Regions from separate parts of the Fictibacillus nanhaiensis genome, predicted to be linked through region 1. Evidence: riboswitches for the same ligand, from Rfam matches in the RefSeq annotation. Region 1 holds a riboswitch; the other holds the start of a gene.
What was found. A riboswitch is a leader RNA that binds a small molecule or an ion and turns the genes downstream of it on or off. The one in region 1 is predicted to bind cyclic di-GMP.
Positions count from the first base shown of each region.

Region 2: linked by a shared signal. The riboswitch ahead of ACFS5O_RS17020 (GGDEF domain-containing protein) and the one ahead of ACFS5O_RS05485 (hypothetical protein) in region 1 are both predicted to bind cyclic di-GMP.

Region 1 covers NZ_JBHUPF010000006.1:341,876-350,085, reverse strand. Annotated here, with positions in the region: gene ACFS5O_RS05505 (HAAS domain-containing protein) at 1-404, opposite strand, end outside; gene ACFS5O_RS05500 (PadR family transcriptional regulator) at 401-733, opposite strand; gene ACFS5O_RS05495 (hypothetical protein) at 872-1,048, opposite strand; gene ACFS5O_RS05490 (YdcF family protein) at 1,064-1,798, opposite strand; gene ACFS5O_RS05485 (hypothetical protein) at 1,891-2,382, opposite strand; cyclic di-GMP riboswitch class II at 2,417-2,499, opposite strand; gene panF (sodium/pantothenate symporter) at 2,688-4,127, opposite strand; gene ACFS5O_RS05475 (YhdT family protein) at 4,124-4,417, opposite strand; gene ACFS5O_RS05470 (spore coat protein) at 4,600-5,232, opposite strand; gene ACFS5O_RS05465 (transposase) at 5,568-6,128, shown strand; gene ACFS5O_RS05460 (methyl-accepting chemotaxis protein) at 6,259-8,210, opposite strand, start outside.
Region 2 covers NZ_JBHUPF010000006.1:2,620,421-2,628,630, reverse strand. Annotated here, with positions in the region: gene ACFS5O_RS17055 (MDR family MFS transporter) at 1-1,521, opposite strand, end outside; gene ACFS5O_RS17050 (MarR family winged helix-turn-helix transcriptional regulator) at 1,592-1,975, opposite strand; gene ACFS5O_RS17045 (N-acetylmuramoyl-L-alanine amidase) at 2,301-2,957, shown strand; gene ACFS5O_RS17040 (STAS domain-containing protein) at 3,144-3,977, shown strand; gene ACFS5O_RS17035 (hypothetical protein) at 4,074-4,280, shown strand; gene ACFS5O_RS17030 (YhjD family protein) at 4,297-4,656, shown strand; gene ACFS5O_RS17025 (serine/threonine protein kinase) at 4,762-5,415, shown strand; cyclic di-GMP riboswitch class I at 5,494-5,582, shown strand; gene ACFS5O_RS17020 (GGDEF domain-containing protein) at 5,774-6,724, shown strand; gene ACFS5O_RS17015 (GGDEF domain-containing protein) at 6,789-7,862, shown strand; gene addB (helicase-exonuclease AddAB subunit AddB) at 8,064-8,210, shown strand, end outside.

The DNA of each region.
Region 1 (8,210 bases):
GTGCTCGCTAAGAATTTGAACATTCTTAAATAGAAAAGTACAAGGATGATACAAACCGCCGGATAACCGATCACTTGAAGCAACGTGTACTGAACGCCTCCTCTTATCGAATCGCCTAGCAAAACATAGGCGAAAACACCGAGAACGATGATCGGCAAGTAAGAAAGCCATTTAAAATCAAATGACATTTCACTTGAAAGCTGCTCCATATATGCTTTTGGCGAATGGCCGATGATGTGAGAGACAGATTTTCCGCGCTTTTCCGCTTCGATCAGATGATCTTCCAACTCTTCTACGATCTCTTTTACCTCTTCGTCTTTTTTTCCACTCGAAAATAAATAGAGTCTAAGATTATCTAAGAAATCCTGACTTTCAGCTGTTAACGTATGTTTTTGCGCATTCATTCTCCGCTTCCTCTCTTTTGTAAAATGTGCTCGACCGAATGACTTAGTTGATTCCATCTTTCAATAAATGCTTGAAGTTCTTCCTCACCTTTAGGGGTAAGCGAATAATATTTCCGTCTTGGTCCCGCCGTTGATTTCTTCAACGTCGTGGTAACGAGCTTCTCTTTTTGCATGCGTATGAGCAAAGGATAGATCGTTCCTTCACTCGTCTGTTGAAAGCCGTATGATTCCAGCTTTTCGGCTAACTCATAGCCATAAACTTCACCTTCATTGATGATGGCTAAAAGACAGCCGTCGAGAATTCCTTTTAACATCTGAGTGTTCGACATGTGGCTACACCTCATTTTCACTATCTTGTATTACAAGGGTTATAGATAAAAAAGAATGTCTTGCATAACAAGATATACCATTAGTATATGTGTCACTAACTTGTAATGCAAGGTATTTGTGTTAATTTGTTCCAAAAATTATTTTTCCTTATTCATGAGCTCCACCACATGTGGTTTCGGCTCCCAACAATTAAACTGATAGTCTGGTTTCGTCTCATATCCAAGACGCACGCAGTGATAGCGCATCCCTTGATTCGTTTTTTCAGGCTTGAAATTGATACACGTCGCACAACAATGATACTTATTTTTGTTCATGAAAGCCGCCCTCCTCTATCTGTCAGTAAAATAACTTTTAATGATCGCCATATATTCTCTAACGTGAGCTTGTGGAACAGAAGAAATTCTCAACGGCGAGCCAAGCCCTTCTGCTTCAATACCAACCCGCTTAGCGATCATCTTTGTTCGAAAAAGGTGGAAATCACTCGTTACAATGAGCAGCTGGTCGTCTGGTTGAATCATCTTTTTGGTATATAAAAGATTTTCGTATGTACTCGTTGCTTTTTCCTCAATCTGAATGGAATCTGCTTCAATCCCATTTTCGACGAGATAGTTTTTCATTATAGATCCTTCACTCGTCGTTTTACCAAATCCAAGACCACCGCTGACAATGAACGTAACATCTGGATGTTTTTTTGCATAGGTGAGCGCTTGATCTAGCCGACCTTTTAGAACGGCACCCGGACGATTATTCTTCGTTCCTCCACCAAGTACGAGGATCGAATCTATCTTGGAAGAAACCTTCTCAGGGTCTGTGTTAGCAGATGTAAGAATAAGAGTTTCTAGCGTTGCTGCAAAAAGGATGGTTACGATTAATACGGTCAGCGTCGTTTTTTTGTACGTGTTAAATAGTTTCATAGCTGAGTTGTAGCGGAAAAAAAGGACAAGAAAAAGAGCACCTAACAAGAAAAAAACCGCAAGTCCCATATCCATGTTAGTCGTTTGGATAAGCATGGCCGTTGCATATACAGCAAAGAGGATCCCGAGCGTTAAGAATAGTTTTTTCATAGTGTTATCTCCGTTCATAGATTTTCTATATTCTAGGATATCAGAAAAAGGAAAAGAGCGGAGAATGAAGATTCCGCTCTTTGTAAAAGTTATTATTTTTTGTTTATGTCAGACTCTTGTATTTCTTTTTGAATGGCTGAAGAGATGTCGGCCTTTTTTTGCTCAGAAGAACGTGTTGCATCAGTGTTCATGTTCTCTGTTTTTTTATTAACGGCTTCGTTCTTTCTTTTCGTAATCTCTGCTAATTCTTGTTTATAGTGATTTTCAAGTTCTTTTTTCTTGTCTTGAATGATCTTTTCTTTGTTAGAATCCAAATCTTTCTTGGCATCCGCAACGATTCCTTTTACTGCTACGTTCACATTTTTGAGCAAGTCATTCTTCTCTTTGTTTAACTCACTCTCGATCTCAAATTGATACGTAAATTCCATAATCTTATTATATAAGTCGTTTGCAAGATTCGGATTTGCCGCATACGCAGATGTCGTACCTACACCAAGTGCAAACGTTGTCGCTAAAACAATTTTCGGCCATTTCTTAGCTGTCTTTTTCTTCGTGCTGAATTTTTCTTTACGTGAAATTTCCATGTTAAATACCCCTTCCTTTATCTAGAGAACAAATAAAGAAAGCGGTCGGTTGCGCTACTAGCTTCAGTTATTCCAAGCGCCCACATACAGAATAACCTTCACAGCCCCACACTTATCTAATTATATTCTGATATAAAATTAACACCGGTCACATTCACTGTAAATGGGTAATTAGTAAGATATTACTATAAATTGTTTTTTCAGTATTTTATTGTAGAAAGGTAATGAGGATGTAGCGGAAAGAAACATGGAATGAAAGAAATAAATGAAAGAAGCCAATGTCCACTGTGCGTGGACATTGGCTTCTAGAATGTATTTGTATGGGGTCTGACACCCTTTGTGAAACTCCCCACAATGTAAGCAATCAAGGAAAGCACGATCGGAAGCACTACCGTGTGCATGCCCCAAAGATTAGGGTAATTAAGATGCAAGAACATATAAGATCCTACCCCTACGATTAAAGAGGCGATCGCTCCGTTCGCGTTTCCTCTTTTCCAATATAGCCCTAACACAATTGGCCATATGAACGCTGCTTCTAATCCTCCGAACGCGAACAGATTCAGCCAAATAAGTAAGTCAGGCGGGTTGATCGCCATAGCGAATACGCTCAGTCCGACAACCGCTGTTATCCCAAAGCTCAACTTTTTTACAAATTGCTCCTCGGCATCTGGTTTAATGTAGTTGATGTACACATCTTTTATGATCGCAGAACTTACGAGTAAGAGCACCGAATCTACCGTTGACATGACAGCAGCTAAAGGCGCTGCCAACACGATACCGGCTAACCACCCTGGCAACACTTCGAGTGCTAAAAGCGGCATGACTTTATCCGGGACTTCTATTCCCGGTAGCACCACTCTTCCGAACACACCCGCTAGATGCATACCCAGCATGATGAAACCTACAACGAACGTTCCGATGATCATCGCTCGATGCATCGCCTTTGCATTTCGATAGCTCATCGCTCTTACCGAAATTTGCGGCAAGCCTACAACTCCAACACCAACTAATATCCAAAACGATGATACGTAAAGAGGTGTTAGCGATTGATCCGAGCCATAAGGCGTGATTAAGTTCGGATTCTCCGCTCTTAATTCACCCATGATGTTTTCAATTCCACCGCCCGCGAGAATCGTACCGGCCAATATGATGACTGTTCCGATTACCATTACAACTCCTTGTATCGCATCAGTAATTACAACGGCTCGGAAACCGCCTGCAATCACGTACACGAGCACAGAGCCAGAGAAAATGAAAAGTGCTGTTGTGTAGGAAACACCGGTAAACGATTCGATCAACCGTCCACCGCCCACCCATTGAGCGGCCATTGCAGAGAATAGGAAAACAACAATACTCAGTGCTGATAGAATAACGACCCACTTGCTCTCATAACGTGCTTTTAGAAAATCAATCAATGTAACGGCGTTGATCTTTCTTGCAACGATTGCAAACTTTTTACCAAGTACCGCAAGTGTGAAATACCCAGTAACGAGTTGCGCCATTGCGAGCAGCACCCAACCTAGACCTAATTGATAGGCTGCACCAGGTCCACCAATAAAACTCGACGCACTTCCGTATGTTGCGACCATTGTCATCGCAAGCACAAAACCTCCGAGTTCTCTGCCTGCTAAAAAGTAATCTTGTAAAAACGACGGTCCGCTTTTAATGTGCCGAGATGTATAGATACCTACTAAAAAAACGGAGATCAAAAAGAAAGCTAAAGGAAGAATCACATCCCAATTCATCGGACATCTCCCTCCCCATCCTCGTTCGTTTCATCAAGGTCAAACGGAACCTCTTTGAAGAAAAACTTCACCATGATCCAAACTAAAATGGTGAAAACAACAAATCCCATCATACAGCTATAAAAAAACCATGCTGGAAATCCAAGTATGTATGTGTATTCTTTAATAGGACGTCCGCCTAGGCCGTAAGCGAACGCATACCACCAGATAAAGTTCAAAATGGCAAGCACGGTACCCATGACAGCTTCTCTATTCGATACTCGATACCGCCAGTCTGTTCCCTTTTTCATTTCCTTAACCCCCTGGAGTTTCAGTACAAAATATAAGTCCACTCATAACTATGGCAAATTCGTTTCTTGTTGTCGAGTCCTTTCAACTTTATGAAATTTTCTATTTCTTCTCATGATATCCCTGTTTTAACCTGTGTAAAAGTAAAAACGAGCACCTTTATAGGTACTCGTTTAAGTCATTTTTATTGAAGAGGTGGTTGTGTTGATGGAGCGTATGCACCGAGCATGCTCGTCATATCTTGTTGGTTCAGTTGAGGTACTTGATAATAATGGTTCTTATTCTGCCAGATCGATAATTCATAGGCCATCTCGATCCAGTTTGGAATCCCATCTGCTAATACTCGTCTAAGCACTGGATTTGTAACTTCGAGTGTCGCCATTCCTCTTAGCGAAGCATTCGATTTTAATGTTCCTAGAATTAGAGATGATACAGATTGATCGTTTAATTCTGTAACGCTTTGAATAGGTTTAACCGGTTGAGCAGGCTTCAAGCCATATACAAAATCATTATCTTGAGCCATCTTGTAAGATTCTGTACGCATTGCTGGATCTTTTCCTGTCTGAAAAGCTTGAACACACGCGTTATATTCTTTTGTAATGTGCTGATAATGACGATTGAGCATCGTTTTAAGCTCAGGGTCCTGGACATGCCCTTTACAAAGTGTATATAAGTTTAAAGTTCCTACAATGCCGCTTAACATCTCATGAACATCAAACATCTCATGTCCGCCATGGTTCATCTGGGCTAACACTTGACCAGTCTGCATGTTTAGATGGTTAAATTCAGGATTGGTGTTCCCTGATTGAGGATTCATGTTTTGTTGATTTGAATCTTGATTCATCATACATACCTCCGATTTATAAAATACGGGGTTATTGTATGTAGAAAGGAATACTCTATTCTCTTTTTTTAATAATTTCCGAGGAAATATGATAGAAACTCTAAAGAAGAGACGAAGTTCGACATTTTTTAAGAGGGGCTATTCGCGAAAAAGGTGACTTTCTGAAAAGAAAAGTTTCGAACCGTTTGCATTTCAAAACTGCTTTAGGGTTTTACTTGAAAACAGCAGGGGAAATAATTTTTTTGGGGTCAGTCCCCATTTCCCAGATTCAGGTTCAACCCTTATAATAAAGATACGATTGAAAGGAGGTGAAAATCATTCCTAGATCCCCTCGCATTTGGTATCCGGATGCTGTTTATCACGTGACTACTCGCGGAAATCGCAGGGAACCTCTTTTTTATTCCCACTTGGATTTCCACCGCTATTTAAAGATTCTTAGCCACTGTGTTAAAAAGCACGAAGTCGAGCTCTTCTCGTATTGCCTCATGACCAACCACACTCACTTACAAATATTGTGCAGCAAGTCCCCACCTGGAGATTTCATGAAAGAATTAAATGAAACGTACGCGATGTATTTCAACAAGAAATATGAGCTCACTGGTCATGTGTTTCAAGGACGTTATGGAGCAGAATTGATCGAAGATCGTTCGCATTTATTAGACACTAGTCGCTACATTCATTTGAATCCTGTTTCTGCCGACCTGGTCATGTATCCTTTAGAATATCAGTGGAGCAGTTACCGCTATTATGTAACCCCATCGGTGTGTCCTTTCGTAAACACCTCAACCCTTCTTGAACAGTTTAACCATTCGAAATCTCAGTACCGAGATTATGTTGAAAGCAAGATCACCCCTGTTGTTGAGCTTTAAACCCTTTAAACTAAATGTATAACTACACACTTTCCTTTTTCAAAAGTCAGTACTAACAAAGAAAAAAGCCGTTTTTGTCTTTTTGGAAAAGACAAAAACGGCACAAATGTAATTGTGTGGGGTCAGACCCCTAAAATGTGAACCGCTGGACGTGGTTGCGCATCTGTTCAGCGTACTGCTCAAGCTGATCCGCTAGATGGTTCAACTGCTCCATTGATGCTGATTGCTGTTCTGCTGATGCAGATACCTCTTCTGTTCCAGCCGCTGTTTCTTGCGTGATCGCCAAGATATGCGACGCATTCTCAAGGAGTACATTCTTTTGCATCGTCATTTCGTCAACAGACTGAATCACGTCTTTTAATGCCGCTGCATTCCCTTTAACTGCAGTAGAGATCGCGCTAAAGCTTTGCTCTGTCTCTTCAACTGCTTCGCTTTGTGAAAGAATGAGAGCGGCAGCTTCTTGAACTTGTCCGACGGTGTTTTCCGTTACTTGCTGCATATCCGTGATCAATGCGCTGATATCTTTTAAGGAAAGCTCGGTCTGCTCTGCCAGTTTTCTTACTTCATCCGCAACGACCGCAAAGCCTCTTCCTGACTCTCCAGCTCTCGCTGCCTCGATTGCCGCGTTTAATGCTAGTAAATTCGTTTGATTGGCTATATCGCTGATCGTTAGAACGATCTGTTGAACGCTGCCAGATGTTTCATCAAGCTTTTTAATAGAAGAAATCATCTCTTTTGTCATTTCTGTTGTCATCAGTGACTTCTCTTTTAGCACGCTCACTTTTTTTACACCGTTCAACGATTCTTCATTCATTTGTTTTGTTGCTTTTTCAATTCTTTCGCCATGTGCATGAACGGTACCGATACGCTCAGCCAGCACATTGGCTGCCTTTGCGTTCTGATCCATCAACTCTGCTTGATGAGAAGAGCCTGCTGCGATCTGCTGCATCGTTGTTGAAACTTCTTGTGCAGATGCTGAATTTTCTTCTGCACTCGCAACGACCGTTTGAGACGCGTCCGTCACATGATCGGTAATCTGAGCCATCTCTCTGATCAACGTTCGCATCTGGTTAGACATATCATCAAAGCTTGCAGCTAGTTCACCGATCTCGTCTTTTCTTTGTATAGAAACGCTCGCCTGTAGGTTTCCATTCCTGATCTCATGCATTGCGTTCTTTAGTTGGTTCACGGGTACTGTAATTCTTCTTGAAACGAACACCGAAATAATGGCCGCCACTAAAAGAGTGATGAGTAAGGCGATTCCGATTGGTAGAAGAATCACATAAGCCTTTTCCTCAAACTCACTAAGCGAGACAGTTCCAGCTAGTTTCCAACCGGTTGTATCATTTTTCGTATAGCTGACTACTCTCTCTTCACCATTGATCTTTGTGGTTAACGTTCCACTTTTTTTAGTAATAGCATTATAAAAAGATTCTTTTGTAGCGCTTTTCCCCAGCTTTTTTGCATCAGGATGAACCATATAATTCCCCGAATTATCGATGAGAAGAGCATAACCGGTGTCCCCGATTTTCACGTTTTGCATCAGCGTTAAGATATCATTTACTGCGATATCAATCGCTGTTACACCCACGATTTTTCCGCTGTACTCAACGGCTTTTACAGCTTTTACAACCGGACGATCGGTCGCTTCATCGATGAAAGGATCTGTCCAGAACACTTGAGTAGGGTTCTTCGTTGCCTGTTGATACCACGGTGTTAACGTCATGTCCTCAACCGGTGATGCAGGAATCGGATACATGACCACTTCCTTATCATCCGAAATGAAATAGCTGTTCATGATCGCTTCATTTGCTAGATGATAGTCTTCAAACTTAGAAATAATATAGTCCGGGCTATCTCCTTTTGCATGAAGCTTAATCGTAGCGGAATCTGCATAGGCCGATACAAAATTTGCGTTATCTCTCAAAAAACCATTGAGCGTCTCATCTAGATCAAGCATACGTTCAGATGTATTCTCTGAGGAATTTTCAATGGTAGTTTTCTTGCTGAACATATAACTAACTCCGCTCACTACAACTCCTGTCATAACAATGAGCAATATAAAAGGCACTAGAATCTGCC
Region 2 (8,210 bases), 2.3 Mb from region 1:
TATGAAGGCAGTGCCAATAACGATTGCACCCGTTAAGAAAACACCGTTTAATGCATAACTCAAAGATTCCCGCAGTATGCCAAGCACTTGTTTAATCATATTTAATGATTCAGGAGGTAAAGCACTAAATTTTTCTAAAACAGCTGTCTGGTTCAGCAACACTTGAGGGTTTGCAAGCTCTTTAATCTGCGCACCCATCTCAGGTGTAACACTAGGAGAAGATGCAACTAGCTTTTGAGACTCTTTATTGAAGTGTTCTGCTAGAGAGTTATTCATCACACTTCCCATAATTGAAACACCAATCGTACCACCAAGCTGTCTGAACAGCTGAACAGAAGAGGTCGCAACACCTAAATACTTGTGCTCAATCGCGTTCTGTACGGTTAAGGTGAAGATCGGAAAAGCGATTCCTAGTCCTGAACCAACAAGAATCATATTAAGGATTGCTGTCGTATTCGTCGTTTGTGTATCCATAAAATGCATGCTCGTCATACCACTAACCATGATGAACAATCCAAGCATAGCTAATTTCTTGTACTTTCCTGTCTTCGTTATCATCTGCCCGCTAATCGTGCTTCCTGCAACCATAGCAAGTGTTAATGGCATCATGACAAAACCGGATTTGGTGGCGGATGTTCCCATCACCCCTTGTATGAAGAAAGGCATATACATGATAGACCCAAACATACCAGCTCCTAGGAAGAATCCAATTATGTTAGAAACGGTGAACACTTTATTTTTGAACATATCAAGTGGAAGTACGGGGCTCGAAACACGTTTTTCAGTTGCAACAAATAAAAAGAAAGCTACGATCGTTACCGTGAAAAGGCCGATGATCTCTGGAGAAACCCAATCATATTGATTTCCTGCCCATGTGAATGAAAGAAGGAGAGGAACCATGGTTAACGTTAGTAACAGAGAACCCGTGTAATCAATGGATTCTTTCTCTTTTCTTTGTACAGAAGGAAATAAAAAGGATATAGCAGCAAAAGCGACAAGACCAAAAGGAAGAAAGATCCAGAATACCCAGTGCCAATGAAAGTGATCGACGATGTATCCTCCTAAAGTTGGGCCAAACACACTTGCTAAGCCGAAAACACTGCTCATGATCCCTTGCCATCTACCGCGTTCTCGTGGTGGAAATAGATCACCGACTGCTGTGAAAGCCGTCGACATGATCATACCGCCTCCAAAGCCTTGAACCCCTCTAAATAAGACGAGTTCAAGGATGCTTCCTGATATACCGCATAAAAGTGAACCTGCTGTAAATACACCGATCCCCAATAAGATAAATGGCTTTCTTCCATAAATGTCTGATAGTTTTCCAACTAATATGGCTGTAATGCTTGAAGTGAGCATGAAAATCGTAAAAACCCAGCTATAGTATTCGATTCCTCCAAGATCAGCAATGATTTTTGGTAAAGACGTACCAACGATGGTTTGGTTTAACGCTGCAAAAAGCATAGCAGACATGATAGAAAGCATAATAATTACTTTTCGCCGCATTTCTAGATGTTCCATGCATCACCCTCCTATTCATGTTGTAAATATTTCACAATGTGAATTATTATTGAAAAGGAAAACTGCTTCACTAATCAAGCAGTTTTATTGAAGAATCTATCATTCGCTTTATGTCTTCATCTGTTAATGCAGCAAATTTTTTTTCCAGGTAGTTATTCTTAATGTTATCCATTTTTCGTGCGATTTCTCTACCATCATCAGTAATTTCCAAATAGACGATCCGACGGTCTGAATCTGATCGTACACGCTGAATGTAATTCTTGCCAACAAGCCGATCAGTAACCGCAGTAATATGACTTGAGGATACTTTTAATTCGTTTGCAATTTCTGATGCCATTAAAGGACTTTGGATAAACAAAGTCTGAAGAACAGCAAACTCATTGCTTGGAATATAATCTGAGTATACTTCGTTTAAACCTTTTCTTAACGTACGAAAAAGTCTGCGTAAACTCATTTCCAATTCACGTTCTAAATCATTTCTTAATGGGGTTTGTTCTCTATTTTCCATTTTAACACCCTTGCTTTTTGTTTCTTCTTCTACTAGTATATGATAATTTATATTTAATAAGAAAGAAAGCAAAAGGTTTGGGGAGACACGGATTATGAAAAATTCAACATTATTTTTTGTGTTATTAGGTTTTGGATTTTTAATCGGAGCAGCTTATTGGGTTTGGGCGATCACAACACAATCACAACCAGGGGGAATGTAAAAAGGGCCGTAATGGCTCTTTTTTTGTTTTATCATACACTTCTAAATTAAATAAATGGGAGGTGTATGAATGAAAGAAAAATACCAGATCACCAATCAATTTATAAAAAAAGAATGGAAGCAACGGCCAGGAGGTAATCGTAGACCACGCTTTGCGGTCGCCCACGATACCGGAAACCCCAACTCGACGGCGCAACAAAACTATGATTATTTTAACAGCAGGCATCTAGAAGCATCTGCGCACGTCTTCATAGATGATAAGCAAATATTAGAGGTTATTCCATTAGATGAAAAAGCATGGCACGTTCGATCCGATGTATCAGATGCCAATGAATGGGGAATCGGAGTAGAGTTGTGTTATGGGCCATCTATTGATTTTAATAAAGCTTATAGCCGTTATGTATGGTTTTTTGCGTATTTATGTGAGATGTACCAATGGGATCCTGCCCGGAACATAAAAGGTCACTTTCAACTAGACCCAAAAAGAAGAACAGATCCTTTAAATTGTTTTCATCAATATGGTAAGACATTTCCATTCTTTATTGAAGATGTTAAATATGAGTTAAAAAAGTTTGTTGTTAATCAAAAGGAATTTAACGAGCAAGTAACTGGAGAAGGAAAGCTTTATAAAGTGCAGATAGGAGCGTTCTCATCTAGGGAAAATGCAGAGAAACTTTCTCGAAAAGCTAAAGCTGCAGGATTTGCTGTTCATATTGATTTCTCATAATCCTAGGATTTTTCGTCTTTATTGTTCCTTTAAACAACTGACTCTCATTTCGGGTTTTACCACTTACTCCTTGTCAGGAGAGAACAAACCCATTTTTTCATGAAATAGGTTTTAAGTACACAAGTTAATGGTAAATAAAGTGGAGGTATGCCATATTTTTGTGTACATAGGGGGAAATAACTAAAAATGGAGCATCAATTGAGGGAATTAGGTAAAAAGATCATTGAACATAAGTATGATCTATCAAAGAAAATTGATGAGGTGCGTTTATCGCTTGGTGAGCAACCAGTGGAACTTTCAGAATTCGTGCTGAACCTAAGGGGAGAACTATTTTCATATTTTGGACAAGCACTTTATGAAGATAAAAAAACTTCACAAGATCATTTTATCAAATGGGGAAGAAAAAATGGTGAGCTGGCTGTTCAACACGAAGTTCCTCTAGACAAAGCATTAAGTAGTACGAGATACTATCGAATGGTGCTATGGGATTTTATTCGTAACGAAGTCAACAATGAGAAATTTACCGTTCAAACTGTTATGAAAGCTGCATCAATCATCGACCCTTTATTGGATGAAACAGTCCATGCTTTTAGTGTGGCATATGTTGAAAATAATAATCGTGTACTCGGATTGGCTCGAGAGGCAATTGAAGAACTATCTGTACCTGTTGTAAGACTGACAAGAGCGGTTGCGGTTCTTCCGCTTGTAGGTACGATTGATACGCATCGCTCTAAATTGATCATGGAAACTTCTCTTCAAAAATGCATGGAATTACAGATTGAACATCTTTTTATCGATCTATCTGGTGTAGCAGTGATTGATACGATGGTGGCTCATAATTTATTTAAGGTGATCAATTCACTCAAGCTTTTAGGTGTAAATGTAACCTTAAGCGGTATGCGACCTGAGCTTGCTCAGACGGTTGTTTCGCTAGGAATCAGTTTTGACGGATTTTCTATTGCTGGAAACTTGTATCAGGAGCTTGAGGCTATGGGGATTCGACCTCAAAACAGTAAATAATCTATGAATGCTTACCTTCTTAAAAAAGGGTAGGTATTTTTTTCTAGTATAAAAAGAACGTTTGTTCGCATATAATATAAAAAAGGAGGTTGCTTCATGACTAACTTATTAATGAGATGTATAGAAGAACGAGTTGGAATAGAAATGATCTACCTCTCACAAAAAGGTGACATCTCGCACCGTATTGTCATTCCATACTCATTTGACGGTCATATCATCAAAGGATATTGTTCAACAAGAAAACAGATTCGAAGTTTTCACATAAGAAATATATTATCTGTTCATTCACGTTTGTCTTCATAAGATTGGAGGGTTTGTCGTGCAATATGGAAGCGAAGAAGAGCGTTCGCTTATTGAAAAATTTGTGATGTATCCGATTTTACTTACTGTGTTTAATCGTGATCTGCAGATTATTAACGGCTCTCCTTTTAAATTGAAACAGCCATACAGAGCGCTAGTAGAACAAATTATGAATCAAATCAGCAAAGATCTATATGATGTTAGAATCGAATTAAGAAAACGAAGAATTAAAGTGATGGATGCACAACGTGAAGATGATGTTACTGAATATGAGATCTTTATTAGAGGTTATCGTGAAATTATGAGATTTCCAAACATTCATCTGAAGAATAAAGCCGAGACACTTATGCTTTCTTATCTAAAAGTAAACCTTGAATAATGGATAAAGCGTTCAAGTTTCATTTTTTATAACAACTGTATACAATGAACGTATAGCAGAATCATAAGTTGATGATAAGGATTAGAAATTGAATTGAGGAACGTTATGGAACACTTTATCCGGCTAGCCAGACAATTGAACGATGAGATCTTGATTGAAAGTCGTAGCCCTTTTGATCCGGTTTGCCCTGTGAATACCCCACATCCTTGGAAGATGCTCGGCTGTGGAAACTATGCAGCCGTTTTTTCACATCCTGATCATCCTGAATATGTAGTAAAGATCTACGGCAGGGATGAGCATGGTCTAGTAGAAGAAAAGAAAGTATATGATCGATTAGGCAAACATCCAGGATTTTCTGTTTGCTATCATTCGGAACAGCGTTTTTTAATCTTAAAACGCATTGAAGGCATGACTCTATTTGACTGTGTGCATAAAGGGGTAAAAATCCATGAGAGTGTAATCTACGATATTGATGAAGCAGTCAGGCATGCGAGAGACAAAGGGTTGTTTCCGAATGATGTGCATGGGAAAAATGTGATGATATCTAATAATAGAGGAATTATTGTGGACGTTTCTGATTTTAGTCGATACGAAACGTGCAGAAAATGGAAAGATCTTCGAAAGGCTTATTTCACCATTTACAAAAAAACTCTCTTTCATTTTCCGATTAAGATACCTTATTTTGTTTTGAACGGAGTAAGGATAGGGTATAGGTACTATAGGAAGTTAAAAATATCCAAAAAAAAAGGTAGTAAATAATAGGTCTAATGACTCATTAAAATGATTGGCACAAACTACCTAAGTAGGATATAATAACTATAAATCAATAGAAACCTTTGTTATTAAGGGCAAACCAGTTGAAAAGCTGGGACGCAAAGCTATGGGCCTAAAGTATGTTGAACATGCAATGGTAGCCGGTTGCCAAAGGGAAACGGACTCTTGTTTAGACACAACCGTTTCTATGAAGCTTTTTCGATTGTGTGAAAGAGGATTGATCACACGTTAGTAATGAAGCAGTCATAGAGAGTATAGTGTCTCGAACATCAATAGAAGCCATTCCCTTTATTAGGTGATGGCTTTTTGTATGTAATTTTTGAGGAATTTGAGGGGTTGTAGAATGGAAAACTTCCAACTAGACTTACGCGCACTCAAAAAAAACTTGTTGCCAGAATTTATGAAGTCTATTCCTGCTATGATACATACACACAAAGAGCATCTACGAAAAAATGAAGACTTTCATACGTTTCTAAACGGGTTTGTTGAGCAATACGAAAAGATATTAGAGAAATTTTTACGGGCAATCGTGCATGCTGTGTTTCTAGAAGAAGAACGATTTGAGTCTTTTTTAAAGCAAGGAGAACAAAAAGCGTTTCGATCAGGCATTCATTTTTTAAGACATCAACGAATTCCTCATCAAGCATTAGCATGTTTTACAACGAGTATCAGTGAATCTGTTTTACTTGAAGTAAAAAAAGCAACAAAAAATGAACCGTTAGTGATACAGTTGTTTATGTTAGATCGTTGGAACCGAATATCTCACCGAGCTGTAACCGGCTTCTTAAGTGGTTTCTCCTCTCAACAATTCAAAGATCTTAAGGAGATTAGCATTCGGGATCCACTAACGAATCTGTATAATCGCAGATACTTTTATGATTGCTTAGAAAAAGAACTCAAAAAAGCGCACAGCTTAAAACTTCCTCTTACACTTGTCATGTTTGATATCAATAACTTTAAATTGATTAATGACGAGCTAGGACACCACGCGGGTGATGAAATCCTTCAGCAGATTGCAGAACTTTCTAAACGGTTAAAATTGTTCTCTGGATTTAGATTTGGAGGAGATGAATTTGTTTTTCTTTTGCCAGGGATAACAGAAGATGAAGCATACATCCTAATTGAAAAGTTAGAGAGTCAGCTCATCGTATGGAATGAATCCATTTCATTAGCATATGGCACAATAGAATTACTTGCAGATGCATGTGAGAACATAGATTATTACCTTCAACTTGTAGATGAGCGAATGTATACCAATAAAAGATCAAGAAGTGAGAATAAATCATTCATTTGAACAATATGAAACAAGGGCCTTTCTGTGTTTCACAGATCGTATTATGCAAAGGAAGATGACTCGCATGAAAGATTCATTTACGATTACTGAGCACCGTTCTGAAACGATATCTTCTTTATTACGGTGGTTCTTTTTAGTACTTTGTTTACCTGTTTTTTATTATCCACCTATTTCGAGCGTGCTTAAATTCGAAACAGATACATTTCCGATCCTCTTCCTAATAGGGATCGTATATATGACCTCCACGCAAATTGTTTTACATCGAATGCCTGAAACGTCACTGTATTACCGCGTTTTTACTAGAGGTGGAATTATTTTTGATTGCCTCGCTTATGCGTGGTTGATGCAGCTAACTGGCGGAGCTGACAGCCCGTTTGTTTCTGTAGGATATTTAATCGTTATTCATGCCGCTCTATATTGGAGGTTAAGAGGCGCCCTTATAGTAGGAACAGCGAGTTTTATCATCCTTACTTACTTTTTCATAAGAGATAGTGGGTACATGAACACTCTTTCTTCTTTTGAATTTTTCATGAAAAGCATCTTCTTATGGTTGATCGCTTTTTATGGAGGAGTGATCGCTTCTAAAGAACGACAATATTATTTTGAGAAGAATATGTATCAGCTTCAATCTGAACAAGACTATTTGACGGGTTTATTGAATCACCGGAAATTTCAAGAAGACGTCTTAGAAAAAACAAAACAAGGTAAGCCTTTTACACTTGTGTTATGTGATATTGATCGATTTAAAAAGTTCAACGATCTTCACGGTCATCTGATAGGTGATGAAGTGCTTAAGCTTGTTGGAGCTACGTTTAAACGTTTTATCTCTCTAAAAGAAGGAGAAAGTTATCGATATGGAGGAGAAGAGTTTGCCTGGATTCTCCATACGACATGCCGTACAGAAGTAAAAAATACGATCGAAAAAATCAATAAACATTTAGAGACCTATCCTTATATGTCAAGTGATGGAGCGTTACCTGTCACACTTAGCTACGGGATTGCGAGTTATGTAGAAGGTGAAAAGCCTTCACAGATTATCCAAAGAGCTGATGTATTATTATATGAAGCAAAAGCAGCAGGAAGAAATGCATGTGAACTGGATATCGTCAGAGAACAGGAAAATCAGCTAACGATGTAGCGGTTTTCCTTTTTCTTTTCTATATGGTATCTATCATGTAGGTAAGGTGTAACTTTTATTCGAGAATGCTCCGTTTTCAATATCTATCCTATAACTACCAGGGAGAAGTGCTTGTTTTTCAGGGGAGGAGCCTTTGATGTCCTAATAGATTATGAGATAATAGAGTTAGAATTCAAGTGCGGAACAGGGGATGAACAAAAAATGAGTTTGCAATTTATTTTGGGACGATCCGGCAGCGGAAAGTCCCACTCTGTATTTAAGGAGATTCAAAAAGAACTTACAGAATGTCCTTCAGGCAATCCGATCATCTATCTTGTACCCGATCAGATGACTTTTCAATCGGAGTAT